DNA from 2 places in the Paenibacillus vandeheii genome. Region 1 is predicted to be linked to the other one. Evidence: riboswitches for the same ligand, from Rfam matches in the RefSeq annotation. Region 1 holds a riboswitch; the other holds the start of a gene.
What was found. Region 1 has a riboswitch for glycine ahead of sdaAB (L-serine ammonia-lyase, iron-sulfur-dependent subunit beta). Riboswitches for the same ligand answer to the same signal wherever they lie in the genome.
Positions count from the first base shown of each region.

Region 2: linked by a shared signal. The riboswitch ahead of gcvT (glycine cleavage system aminomethyltransferase GcvT) and the one ahead of sdaAB (L-serine ammonia-lyase, iron-sulfur-dependent subunit beta) in region 1 are both predicted to bind glycine.

Region 1 covers NZ_JAROCD010000007.1:170,260-177,561, forward strand. Annotated here, with positions in the region: gene P5G61_RS15465 (phosphotransferase enzyme family protein) at 1-332, shown strand, start outside; gene P5G61_RS15470 (MFS transporter) at 362-1,639, shown strand; glycine riboswitch at 1,977-2,100, shown strand; glycine riboswitch at 2,105-2,246, shown strand; gene sdaAB (L-serine ammonia-lyase, iron-sulfur-dependent subunit beta) at 2,359-3,048, shown strand; gene sdaAA (L-serine ammonia-lyase, iron-sulfur-dependent, subunit alpha) at 3,038-3,988, shown strand; gene P5G61_RS15485 (YhgE/Pip domain-containing protein) at 4,251-5,468, shown strand; gene P5G61_RS15490 (PadR family transcriptional regulator) at 5,576-6,088, shown strand; gene P5G61_RS15495 (alpha-glycosidase) at 6,236-7,302, opposite strand, start outside.
Region 2 covers NZ_JAROCD010000015.1:71,928-79,229, reverse strand. Annotated here, with positions in the region: gene gcvPA (aminomethyl-transferring glycine dehydrogenase subunit GcvPA) at 32-1,387, opposite strand; gene gcvT (glycine cleavage system aminomethyltransferase GcvT) at 1,384-2,520, opposite strand; glycine riboswitch at 2,719-2,819, opposite strand; glycine riboswitch at 2,823-2,946, opposite strand; gene gcvH (glycine cleavage system protein GcvH) at 3,294-3,683, shown strand; gene P5G61_RS26045 (PTS mannitol transporter subunit IIBC) at 4,167-5,633, shown strand; gene P5G61_RS26040 (BglG family transcription antiterminator) at 5,633-7,302, shown strand, end outside.

The DNA.
Region 1 (7,302 bases):
ATCTGCTGGTGACGGATCAGGGCATATCCATGATTGATTTTTGTTTATACGGTTATGGCTACTATCTTTTTGATGCCGGCGGGGCAGCTACGATATTCAATCGGGAGGAACGGGATATCTTCCTATCAGGTTATACGGAGCAGACAGAACCACTGACGAACCGTGATATTCGGTTAATGGAAGGGTTCATGCTAATCTTTACGTTTGGCTATTTCGCATTTCAGATGGAGAATGAGTCAAGGTACGAATGGATGAAAGAGCGAATGCCTCTTATTTGCAGCAAATTTTGCAGACCCTATGTACACAATGAGAGTATCTTCTATGAGTTATAATTTGTGAATTCTGTTGGGTGGGAAGCGCTATGAATAACATTCATGAAAAAAGAGTTGCTTCGAAGAGTCCGTCTGGTGGCTGGAAGCATGCCGGATTGCTACTTGGCGGTGTGGGCATATCCAATTTGGGTGATTTCATATATATTGTGGCGATTAACCTGATGGTGTTGAATATGACACAGTCCCCGGCGGCAGTCGCAGGATTGTGGATTATCTCGCCGATTGCTTCGGTGTGCACGAAGTTATGGTCAGGCAGTCTGATTGATCGCTATGATCAGCGACAGTTGATGATTGGTGCTGATATTCTAAGGGCAGTGTTGGTGGCAACGCTCCCCCTGATGTCCAGCCTATGGATGATGTATACAGTGATGTTTCTGATCAGTATGTCTTCCTCCATATTCGTCCCTTCCTCTCAGGTGTACATTACCCGGCTGGTACCCGCTGAAAGGCGTAAGCGCTTCAACTCCTTGCAAGCCCTAATCAGCTCAGGTGCATTTATTACCGGTCCGGCAGTCGCGGGAGTGATGCTGATATATTTATCTCCGGCTGCAGCCATTTATGCCAATGCGGTTTCCTTTGCTGCTTCTGCTGTGATTCTATTGTTTCTTCCCAAATTGGGCTTTGGAGAACAGAATCAAGGGAAGGGAAACAGGCTGACACCTTGGTTGATTGCCCAGGATTGGAAGGCTGTACTGAGCTTTAGCCGGAAGTCGAGCTACGTGGTCGGTATATATGCCCTGTTTCAGATCATTCTGGTGGTCGGCATGTCGCTCGATGCGCAGGAAGTGGTGTTTATCCGTCAGGTGATGAACCTGCCTGAATCGCAGTACGGAGCTTTGATGAGTATCACGGGGATTGGTTATTTGGCAGGCTCCATGCTGGTTTGGCTGTTCGCCAAACATTTGCCGATCCGTCACATGATGGGTGGCGGTGTGCTTCTGGTCGCGCTAGGTTATTTCCTGTTCGCCCGTTCGTTCTCGTTTGAACTGGCGGCGTTTGCTTTTATTCTGCTTGGTCTGTGCTCGGCACTGGCGAATACGGGCCTGGTTACCTTTTATCAAAATAATATCCCTGTCGATCTGATGGGCCGTATGAGCAGTATACTTGGACTGGTGTTAAGCGTGCTGCAGGTGGTTTCCATTTTGGTTGCAGGCGTGGTGGCAGAGCAGTTGTCGCTTCGTATGGTATATACGGTTGTATCTGGTGTGATGGTGCTGGCAGCGTTGGGATTGTGGGTGACGAGCATGTTTCCTTCCCGAAGCAGGTATTACGATGAACCGGCGAAGCCCAAGGCGGTGGTGGGGTGACAGGCAGAAATACGGCAATTCTAGTACAGAATAATGGTTGCCTGAATACCCGAACCGTTCTGTGGATCTTAACATAGATAGTACTAATCACAGATATTGCTCATAGAAACAAACGAATGTATACGCTTTCTGAATGAAACGCATTAACACATTCATGTGATAAAAGTTTACAAATTGTTGATTTATTCTGTGTATGAAATGGAAAAAAGTAAATATTCACAAAGAAATCGTTAAGTTTGTTGACACTGATCTTCCGGTCGATTAATCTTAATGAGAAAGTAATAAAAACTTCAATTATCGTTCTGGTACACGATCAGAATGGTTCCATACAAGCGAATGATAGCGAGCGGGAGAGTCCTGGGCATGCCGAGTAAAAAGGCAGCTGTCGGGCACCGAAGGAGCAAGCTGCTACGCACCCGGCGCAGTGGTTAATCTCTCAGGTAAATGTACCATCGTTGGACGCAACTCTGGAGAGTGCGCGATCTGCGCCACCCAAGGGGTATATGGTCAAGCAGCACGGTGTGCAGGGGACATTACCTGTGAATACAGGGCATGCATCAATCCGCCGCGCTTCTTATCATGAAACTCTCAGGTATCGAGGACAGAGAGAGGGCCTTAAGGCCTTCTTCTGTCCTTTTCTTATGTCATCATTCAGTAATAAAGGAACATTATGGGTGTATGTCTGGATGAAAATGACGATTATAAATGGAGGGTTTGCGATGCGTTTTAAAGACGTTTTTTCAATTATTGGTCCGTCCATGACAGGTCCATCAAGTTCACATACGGCTGGAGCAGCAAGATTGGGTCGAATTGCCCGTCAGTGGTTGGGGTGCACGCCTGAACGTGCCCGTTTAACGCTGTATGGCTCCTTCGCCGATACGTATCAGGGGCATGGTACGGATCTCGCATTGATCGGTGGCTTGCTTGATTATGTAACCGATGATCCCCGTATACCGGATGCAGAGCAATATGCAGAGGAAGCGGGTATGGAGGTGGAGTTTTTTACAAGTGGTCTGCCTGCTCCTCATCCTAATACGGTCAAAATTGAGTTATGGCACGGAGACCGCGAATGTTCACTAATCGGTGCTTCCATTGGTGGTGGTAGTGTGTCGGTACATGCATTGAATGATTTTCGTGTACAGATCAGCGGAGAGTTTCCGACACTTGTGCTGCGCCATTCGGACAAAGCAGGGGTGCTCGCCTCCGTAACCTCCACAATCAGTTCGTCAGGTGTGAACATCGGGTACATGCAAGTGGATCGGAAAGCCCGGGATGGTGAAGCGCTGACAGCGATGGAGATGGATGGTGTGCCGAATCCTGAGATGTTAAACCGTCTGCGGTCGCTGGATCATATGCTGGACATTCGCGTGATTGATTTGAAGAGAGGGGTCGAGCCGGATGCGGTTTAAACATCTACATGAACTGAATACCATCTGTACAGCAGAGTCCAAAACCATTGCCGAGCTGATGATCGAAGAGCAGGTTCAGGAGACGAATATCCCGAAAGCGGATGTTGTGCGGCAGATGTCGGATTACTATCAGGTGATGAAGGAAGCTGTGCACAAAGGGCTGACAGAAGATACGACATCACGCAGCGGCTTGACTGGCGGAGACGGCAAAAAAATGGCCGAGTACATTCGTAAAGGCGAGACTTGCTCTGGAGATGCATCTGCACTAGCCATGGCGTATGCCCTTTGTGTATCGGAAGTGAACGCATCCATGGGCCGAATCGTAGCGACACCGACAGCCGGTTCCTGTGGTATCATTCCAGGTGTATTTATCAGCTCCCAGGAGCGTTTTGGCTGGAGTGACGAGCATCTGGTGAACGGTCTGTTCTGTGCGGGAGCGATCGGTTATGTCATTGCCAACAATTCATTTATTTCCGGTGCCGAGGGCGGCTGTCAGGCTGAAGTGGGTTCTGCCATCGGCATGGCCGCTGGAGCGATGGTGGAGCTGCGTGGAGGGACGCCGGAGCAAGTGGTTCATGCAGTAGGTCTTGCGTTAAAAAACACATTGGGCCTTATCTGCGATCCCGTCGCAGGCCTCGTGGAAATTCCGTGCATCATCCGTAACGGACTGGGTGCCGTAACCGCGTTGGCTGCGGCCGACATGGCGCTGGCCGGGGTACGAAGTGCCATTCCGTCTGACGAAGTCATTGATGTCATGCTTGAAGTAGGCAGTGCCATGCCAAGCAGGCACCGTGAAACGGCCCAAGGTGGGCTGGCTCAAACACCAACGGGACGGAAAATGATGGAGAAGCTCGCCAAACCGAAGGCAAAGCGTGCAGAGCCTGAAGTTGAAGCGGAGTCTGAGTCCCCTGCTGAAAACAAACCTGAACCTAAGGCATGACAACCATGAACGAACATGAACTGAATTAACTCGGAGTCTGGATCATAAACGTCGATGCTGCTCCCATCTTGATATGAAAGCCGATACGAATTCTTCCTGATGAAGAGGCGTATCGGCTTTTTTTTTTTTTGCTGTTCCAAAAAAAGAAAAATAAATGGGTATTGATGTTTATGTATCGATTAGATATATTAATAACTGACATATATCAATATGATATATAGAAAAGCTAAATAACGTAATACAACCTAAGGAGATGAATAAGATGAAACGTGTTTTTCAAACGAGTCTTCTGTTTATGAAAAATGGAGCTACGATTGTCGGGTTGATTACGGCCGTATTATTCCAGGTTTTTTTTAATACCATCTGGCTTAGTGGGTATGATCAGGTTAATGCACGGATGACTCAGCTTGCGGTGACCATTGTGAATGAAGATGGGGTTGAGGCTGAGCATGTAGCCAAGTCTCTTGCAGCAGGACTTGGCTTTGTGATCAAACCATCCGCATCGATGGAAGAAGCCAGACAGCTGTTAACCGACCGGGATGTATACATGATTATTGAGATTCCATCGGGTTTCATGCAGCAGGCGGGAGATTTATCGCAACCGGTGAAGGTGAAGTATGTGATGAATGAATCCAACGTAGCTACCGTGAAAAGTGTGATGCAGAACGTATCCGCACAAGTTACAGCGACGTTGAACCGTGAAGTACAGCAAAATGGCATTCGTGGAGTGCTGGATCAATCGGGTATGGCTTCCGATCAGGCAAATGCGCTGGCGCTGGGGTTATCTTCCCGGGTGGAGGCAGAAGTGGAACGGCTGAATCCAGTTCAAAACTTTGCCTTTTCGATGGTGCCGATGCTGATTGTGACGGCTACGTTTACAGGTGCGATGCTGCTTGGTATGAATCTGCAAAAAGTGTCTGGAGAACTAAGTAGCAAGGCGGGAAAATGGGAGCGTTTCTGGGCACGCAATATCATCAACCTGGGTGCTGCATTTATCGTATCGCTCGTTGGAGCCGGGATGATGCATGTTATGGGTGTATCATCAGCGGATGGATGGTGGATGTTATGGCTATTTCAGTTGTTGATTACCTTATCTTTTCTATTCGTCGCGCAATTGAGCTTGTTGCTGCTTGGAAATGCCGGGGCTTGGTTAAACAGTGCTTTGCTGCCTCTGCTGATGTTGTCATCGGGCGCAACCATTCCGCGTGATGTCATGTCTGATTTCTATCAACAGATCGGTCATTATCTACCGGCAACCTATGCAGTGGAGGGCATGATGAATCTGGTGCTTGGCGGCAGCGGGATTAGTCATGATGTTCTGCTTCTGGTGGTGATTGGAGCGGCGACGTTGGTTCTGGGTGTGGTGTGCACGTGGATCAAACGCTCGAGTCCTGCACAATCCGGCATTCCTTTAGAATCCAAAGCTGCTGCTGCTCCTGCCGCTCTGGCTGGGAACCTGACTTCGCCTGACCATGGATGACAAACATTTTTCATCCCTTGGGAACTCAATCGCAGATGCCTGCTGATGTTGAACGTATAAGGGAGGATGTGATACGTTAAGAGGAATTGGAAAGGAGCGGTACACCGATGAACACACAGCATGTCATCCTCGGAATACTGCACAATCAGCCATGTTCCGGATATGAGATCAAGCAGTACTTTGAACAATATTTTTCGTTTTTCTTCGATGCGAGCTTCGGCACCATTTATCCCACACTCGCGAAGATGGAAAAGTCAGGGTTATTGACCAAGGAATCCGTTAGACAAGAAGGAAAACCTGACAAAAATGTGTATACATTAACACCGGAAGGTTCTGCGGAGTTCAGTACCTATTTGATGAGTCCCCTGGAAGCCGAAGTGTTCCGTTCTGATTTTCTGATGCGTCTGTATTTCGGAGAGCTGGCAGATGAAGATACCGTCACAGGGTGGGTCCGGGCGGAGCTGAATCGTAAAGAATTGCTGTATGCCGAGCTGCAGCGCCAGATGAAGCAACTTGGGGAACAAATATCGCCTTCACAGCGTTTATGTATGCAAGTAGGGCTTGTGCAATATGAGGCCACGATTCAATTGCTCAAGCAGCAGTTATCCACGCCACAGTAAATTTCAGTCGTAATCGTGAAATGAATCGATCGGATCATCCATCCATAACGCAGAACAAGCGCTCTACAGAACCATCACAGGTCTGCGAGCGCTTATTTGCGTTGCTTTCAATGTAGCAAACTCCAAGGTCATAACAACATCAAGCTGCTACACGATATCTGTGCTGAGTACAGCATATCCATATGCGGGCAGCTCAACGGCCAGGATTCCCTTTTCCTTGGCTGTTCGATAATTCTCCCCAAATAACTCCGTCCAATCCCCGGCGCCCGCCTCCAGCTCGACGATAGCCGTTTCTTCCGAACGATTGAACAGGATCAGAATGCGTTCCTTATCATCCTGTCGTTCCATTAAAAGCTGACTTCCGCCCTCACGGGCTTGCAGGAAACGTATGCTGCCTTCCGCACGCAGGGCAGGATGGGCATGGCGAAGTGCAATCAGCTTCTGATAAAAGGTGAACAGCTCGCGATCCTGCTTTGCCTCATCCCACTCCATGCATTTCCGACAACCGGGATCATGATCGCCGTCCAGTCCAATCTCGTCCCCGTAATAGATGCACGGGGCACCCATATAACTGAATTGGAACAGCGCAGCCAGTTTCATCTTCCGCTGGTCGCCCTCACATAAGGTGAGCAGTCGTGGTGTATCATGACTGTCCAGCAGATTGAACGCCACTTCGCTGGCTTGCAGCGGATAGCGGGACAGCTGTCGACCGATGGAGTTCGCGAATTGGTCAGCGTGCATGTCACCTTTTACAAAAAAACGATTTACCGCTTCCGTAAACGGATAGTTCATCGAGGCATCGAACTGGTCGCCTTGCAGCCAGGAGGAGGACTCATTCCATACCTCACCCAAGATATAGGCATCCGGATTTGCAGCCTTGACCACCTTGCGGAAATCTTGCCAGAATGCATTATCCACTTCATCCGCGACATCCAGCCGCCAGCCATCCGTGCCTACTTCCTTGATCCAGTACTCGGCGACCTCCAGCAGATATGCCTTCACTTCAGGATTTTCCGTATTCAGCTTCGGCATATGAGCCTCGAAGCCAAATGTTTCATAGGTAGGAATGCCATCTTTCACATCCAACGGGAATTCATGCACATGGAACCAGTCCTTATATTTGGACTTCTCCCCGTACTTTTGCACATCGACAAACGGCGCAAACGTCTTCCCGGAATGATTGAACACCGCATCCAGCAACACACGGATTCCGC
Region 2 (7,302 bases), on a different contig from region 1:
CCTGAAGTTGTCTTTGTTGTCGTTTCCTGAGTCACAGCGATCCCTCCAATACACGTGCGAATTCGTCTATCTCTTCCTTGCTGCGTCGTTCGGTAACGGCAATGAGCATATGTCCGGCGAGCTCGGAATACTCTCTTCCAAGTTCATACCCGCCAATGAAGCCGGCATCGAGTAATTTCAGTTGCAGGGCATCCACATTTGTTCCTTCAGGCAGTTGGATAACAAATTCATTAAACGTTGGTGCAGTAAACGTAAGAGAGACCCCTGGAATTGCGGTAAGTGTGTTAAGGGCATAATGGCTCTTTTGCAAATTCAAATCAGCGACATCGATCATACCTTGTTTACCCATGATGGACATATAGACAGAGGCACTCAGTGCGAGCAAAGCCTGGTTGGAACAGATGTTTGACGTCGCCTTTTCACGACGAATATGCTGTTCACGTGCTTGCAGCGTGAGTACAAAACCACGCTTGCCGTTGCGGTCAGTGGTCTGGCCTACAATTCGGCCAGGAATCCGGCGCATATGAGCCTGGGATACGGCGAAATATCCACATGTTGGGCCGCCAAGTGAAGCGGCGATACCAAGGGGCTGTGCGTCGCCAACGACGATGTCAGCACCCAGCTTGCCTGGGGCTTCCAGCAGACCCAGCGATAGCGGGTTGGCGCTGACCACGAGCAGGCTTTTGTGCGCATGCGCAAGATCTGCGGCCTGTTTTACATTTTCCACGGCGCCGAAGAAGTTCGGGCTCTGAATCATGACAGCTGCGGTGTCATCGGACACGGCGGCTTGCAGGGCATCCCAGTCTGTTACACCATTTTGATACCCAATCTCAACAATCTCCAGATTGAGGCCGTGGGCATAAGCTTGCAATACCTGACGGGACTCGGGATGCACGGTACGTGACACAATCAGCTGTTTGCGGCGGGTTGCTGCTGCGGCCAGGTTGCCTGCTTCTGCAAATGCAGTTGCACCATCGTACATGCTGGCATTGGCTACAGCCATGCCTGTCAACTCACAGATGTAGGATTGAAACTCGAAAATCGCCTGTAATTCTCCCTGGCTGATTTCAGGTTGATAAGGTGTATAGGCGGTATAGAACTCGGAACGGGAGATGACATGATTAATGACGGAGGGAACATGATGATCATAAATGCCTGCACCCAGGAAGCTGGCGTGTGTCTCGAAGTTGGCATTCGCTGCCGCTTGCTTCGACATATGACGTGTCAGTGCATATTCATCCAGTTTGGAGGAAACAGGCAGTTCACCCTGATAGCGAATCTCCTGTGGAATGTCATGAAACAGATCCTCAATTGTTTCCACACCGATGGTTGCCAGCATGGCACTCTGATCCTGCTCGGTCATGGGAATGTAGCGGTGCTTGCTCATGCTTGATCAGCTCCTTGAGTAGGTGTCTTTGGCGCACGTGTCCGTTTATGAAAAGGGGTCTTCACGACCTCGGCTTTCAGTTTCTTGCCACGAATCTCAATCTCCAGCGGGGTACCCAGTGCAGCATATTTACTGTCAATCAAGGCCAGCCCCAAATTGCGTTTCAGCGTAGGGGATTGGGTGCCTGTGGTTACTTCACCGATCTGTACGCCTTCGGCGTATATCGGATAATGGGGGCGAGGAATACCGCGCTCCAGTACTTCGATGCCGACCAGCTTGCGGGCAGGCCCGTCATTTTTTTGCTGCAACAAGGCTTCATGTCCGATAAACGGCCCGGCATTCAGCTTCACAAACATGCCAACGCCAGCCTCCAGCGGCGAGATGGTTGCAGACAGTTCCTGTCCGTACAGGGGAAGCTTGGCTTCAAAGCGCAGCGTATCCCGGGCACCCAGTCCGGTCGGAACGAGTCCGAAACCTTCTCCCGCCTGCATCAATCCGTTCCAGACCACAGCAGCCTGTTCGGCAGGAACATAGAGCTCAAATCCGTCTTCACCCGTATATCCGGTGCGGGATAACAGCAATGTAACGCCACATACCTTTGCATTCGGTACAAAACGGAAAGGCTCAATCAAAGACACATCAGTGTCAGTCACCTTTGCGAGAATATCCACAGCAAGTGGACCTTGCAGGGCAAGCAGCGCCGTTTGTTTGGAATCATTAGTCATCGTTACGCCTGGCGACATGTGCTGCTGCAGCCATGCCCAGTCCTTGTCAATGTTGGAGGCATTAACCACCAGCATATAATGCTGGTCTTTCAGTTTATAGATCAACAGATCATCGACCACGCCGCCATCCGGATAACACATTAACGTGTATTGAGCCTGACCGGGAACGAGTGTTGTTACATCATTGGTCGTCATGTGCTGTAAAAAAGCTTCCGCGTGTTCACCTTGTACAGTGAATTCACCCATGTGGGATACATCAAATAATCCGGCACGTTCTCGCACCGCTTCATGCTCTTTCTGAATTCCGCTGAATTGTACCGGGAGCTCCCAGCCACCAAAATCAATGCATCGTACGCCTTCATACTGCTGATAGAGTGGAAAGAGTGGGGTTCTAAGCAAATCGGACATCCAATCACCTCGTCATGGGCCGTCAACAGGCCGAGTGTATAACCGTGGATCAATGAATCTGTCATCAACATTTAATTGTCAAAGTAAGGTAAGGACGCTATAGGCAGCGCCGCTCTATAACCTGTTTTCGTTTTTTTGGGAAAAAGGAAAAGGACAGGCCAAAGAACCGGCATGCCAGAAGCACGCTGTATTCTTAGGCTCTGTCCTTGGTACCTGAGAGTTACCCCGCCGCATGATGCAGCAGGTTTCCCCTTGGGTGATCCTAACGCCCACGCAGGGCGAATAGATGCTCTCCAGAGTTGCGTCCCGTAAAAGTCCTTTTGCCTGAGAGATTCACCTCCCGCTTGTCGGTGGTTTACTCCTTCGGCGTTACCGCATGTACACCCTGATTCGGGTGTCAAGGGTAATCTCTCCCTTTACATTCATCCGCGGGTATTGCATAGACCAATAAACATATTTACTACTCTCATTAAAGCCTGAATCGACTATTGATGTCAAGAACGATATCATAGAAATCAACAAAAAATCCGAATGATATTTCAAGATAATTCTGTAATGTTCGTATATTTTTAAAGAGTACGCTTACTTTTCTAATATTCACCATTATATGTAGAGAGAGTCCAATAGAGTTACAGGCATATAAGGAAGAAAATCAAATAAATTGTAAGGTATCTTGACATTTGATTCTAAAATATCATACGCTATGTTTTGGGAAAAAGGTTAAGGTCAAAGAAGCGCATGCACTCATTTAATGAAAAGCGAGGCGGATATCGATGAGCGAATTGAAAAGTGATTTCCTGTACAGTGAAGAGCACGAATGGGTGCAGACCGTAGGGGAGGATACCGTACGTATTGGCATTACCGAATTCGCGCAGCATCAGCTGGGTGACATTGTGTTTGTAGAATTGCCTGACCTAGAATCGGATGTAAAGGCGGAAGACAGCATTGGAACAATTGAATCCGTCAAAACCGTTTCGGATTTGTTTTCTCCTGTAAGTGGAACAATTGTTGCTGTAAATGAGGCATTGCAGGATTCCCCGGAGCTGGTTAATAACTCTCCATATGAGGAAGGCTGGATGATCGAAATCCGTGTTGAGGGCGATTTGACAGCGGCACTGTCCACATTGATGAATGCGGATGCGTATCGTAAACATACGGAATAAAACTAGGGTTCCATTCTCCGCTGGAGACTGAATTTCAGCCTCAGGCCCGATTCCGTGTAACTTGAAAAGAATGAATCGATTGATTATAGATCCGGATGGTAATCCTGTTAATCCGGAGAATACTTAGGCGCAATTGCCTCACCTGTAACGGGCTGAGCAATTGCGCTTTTTGTTTTAAAATAGAATAAATTTACAATTTCATTTGTCATTAAAATGGGGCAATTCGTGGGTATGATACATGAAAGGGAATAACAGGTTCTATTCCATATCCACGGTTTAAAATGGGACAATCCTTCAAATTTAAATCTTGTCATCAACGTTCATGACGGAAGTAGGTTTTCATTTCATTGTAGAAGATACCGTTTTCATTTACGATATGTCTGTGAAATCAAGATTCATTACAGATTTGTACCTTCGTTCGTCTGGATCATCGTGTCAAAATTCAGTGGAATTAAGGTTTAATATGTTGAGGAGGTTTTTAGTATGAGTTCAGTGGACGCAAAGTCCGGAAAAAGCGGAGGAATACGGGTCGGCGTTCAGAAGTTTGGACGTTTCCTGAGCGGTATGGTTATGCCGAACATGGGTGCATTTATCGCCTGGGGTTTGATTACGGCATTGTTCATTCCAAAAGGATGGTTCCCTAACGCAGATTTTGCATTGCTGGTTGATCCAATGATCAAATATTTGCTGCCTTTACTTATCGGTTACACGGGCGGTACCATGGTACACGGCCAACGTGGTGGTGTAGTCGGTGCGATTATGACCATCGGGGTTATTGTCGGTAGTGACATCCCCATGTTTCTTGGTGCCATGATTGCCGGACCATTGGGAGCCTGGGTCATTAAGAAATTTGACAAGGCTGTCGATGGCAAAATTAAATCTGGGTTTGAGATGCTGGTTAACAACTTCTCCGCTGGTATTATTGGTGGGATCTTGGCCCTTCTAGCCCTTAAAGGCATCGGGCCTTTCGTTGAAGCGATTAGCAAGGTGTTATCGGCTGGGGTAGAAACCTTGATGAATGCTGGTCTTCTCCCGCTGGTCAATCTGATCATTGAGCCAGGAAAAGTATTATTCCTGAACAATGCAATCAACCATGGGATTCTGACACCGATTGGTACGGATCAGGCAAGAGAACTGGGACAATCGGTATTATTCATGCTTGAATCCAATCCAGGTCCTGGACTCGGCATTTTGCTGGCCTACTGCTTCTTTGGTCGGGGATCAGCTAAATCTTCCGCTCCAGGTGCTGTAATTATCCATTTCTTTGGCGGGATTCACGAGATTTATTTCCCTTATATTCTGATGAGACCGATACTGATTCTGGCTGCGATGGCTGGTGGTGTAGCGGGTACATTGACTTTTATGCTGACAGGAGCTGGTTTGGTTTCAGCACCGTCACCGGGTAGTATCATTGCCTACTCTTTGTTAACACCTAAGGGTGGATATCTTGGCATGTTTGCAGGGGTAGCCGTAGCTGCGATCATCTCCTTCCTTGTGGCATCTGTGCTGCTCAAAACAGGCAAACAGAAGGATGACGAAGATCTGGATACTGCATCCAGTCGTATGAAAGATATGAAAAATCAGGGCAAAACGGGTAACCTCACCGTTGATAAAGACAATCGGGAAGCTGACCGTGCGGCTGATATTGCTTCTGCGGCCGTAAAAACGGACATAAACAAAATTGTCTTCTCCTGTGATGCAGGAATGGGTTCGAGTGCCATGGGTGCATCAATTCTGCGGAAGAAAATGAAGGCAGCCGGTGTGGATGTCGCTGTAACGAACACGGCGATCAGTGAGATTCCGCAAGATGCCGACATCGTCATCACACAGAAAACATTGACAGACCGGGCCAAATCCGTGGCTCCAAATGCAGAGCATATTTCCATCGATAACTTCCTGAAGAGTCCTGAATACGAGGCACTGGTGGAGCGCCTCAAATCCGACTCCTGATGAGTAATATTACAAGGAGACAGCGTGAGATCGTGGAGTTCCTGCTGGAGCATCCGCATGAGGTAACTGCTGGCGAAATAGCTGTTGCGGTCAAAGTAAGTACCCGTACCGTACATCGGGAGTTGCAGATGATTGAACAATGGCTTGAGCCCCTTGGCATGAGATTGGAAAAAAAATCGGGAACCGGGGTCCGAATTGATCCCGGTTCCGATGATTTGGCCGTATTGCGCCAACAACTTGAGCTTAACGAATATGTAGAGTTTACGCCCGAAGAGCGTAAACTCTTCATGCTTTGTATTTTGCTGGATGAGTCCGAGCCTGTGAAGCTGCTTGCGCTGGCCTCAGATCTTAAGGTAACCGTGTCTACGGCGAGCAATGATCTGGACGATCTGGAGCCACGCATTCATCTGGCAGGCTTGAAGCTGGTTCGCAGGCGCGGATATGGGGTCAAGATCAATGGAAGCGAGTGGGCTCATCGCATGGCTATTTCTGCGCTCGCTCTTGAATATCTGGATGAATCTGATTTGTTCGGTAGGCAAGCGGAGCAGGGCGTTTCCAAAGTAAACAGTAAACTATTGGAAATGATTGGACATGAGGATGTACTTACGGTCGAAAATGCGTTGTGGCAGCCGGATATTGAGTGGTTGGAAAATATTCCGGAGCGTCAATACATGAAGCTGCTGATTCAATTGTCTGTAGCGGTTGTGCGTATCCGTAAGGGCTTTGGTATTGGTCGGGGCTCTCAACTGGATAAAAAAGACGTTGGAAATTCGCTGCAAGGCGACAAGGGGAAGGTACCAGAATATTTGGCTTCCCGTTTGTGCGGTGTTCTGTCTGCCCAGCTTGGAATTGATTTTGTGGGCGAGGAGCAGGCTTATTTTCACAAACTGCTGATTGAAATCGAGCAATCGATTCATTCCTCACGTCTGCTGCCCATAGACGACCTGGTCTTACTCGACATGGTTCGTTCTCTCACAGATCGAATGCAAGAGAATACCCATTATTCGTTTCATGAGGATCGGCTGCTGCGTGAGGGTCTAATTGCTCACATGGAGCCGGTACTGGAACGAATGGATGGACGGCAGCTCATCCGTAATCCGTTGCTTCAGCAGATCCGCAAGGATTATGAATCATTATTTGAGGATGTAAAGAAAGCGGTGCGAGAGGCTTGGCCCAATACGGATGTGCCGGATGAGGAGATTGGATTTTTGGTGATGCACTTCGGTGCTTCCATTGAACGGCTGCGGGTGCTGAAGAGAGAAATCAGGGCTGTCGTCGTTTGTACCAGCGGAATCGGATCTTCGCGAATGTTATCGAGCCGTCTGTCCAAGGAAATTCCCGAGATTCGGATTGTGGACAGCGTGTCATGGTATGAAGCCGCACGTATACCGAAGACGGAATATGATTTGGTTCTCTCTACCGTGGATCTGCCAATGGATAAACATCAATACTACAAGGTGAGCCCACTACTGACGGCAGAAGAAAGTGAACGTTTAAGGCACTTCATCAGGACAACGACGCTTCAGCGGGAACATAGTCCCCCACCTGAAGCAGAGTCAAGGTCAACAGGTCGATTTAACGATCCGGTTGGGCTTGAAGCCACCCTGATTGAAATTGTACAGATTATCGGCAAGTTTCAGGTGTTCCCACTGGATAATCAAGAGATCGG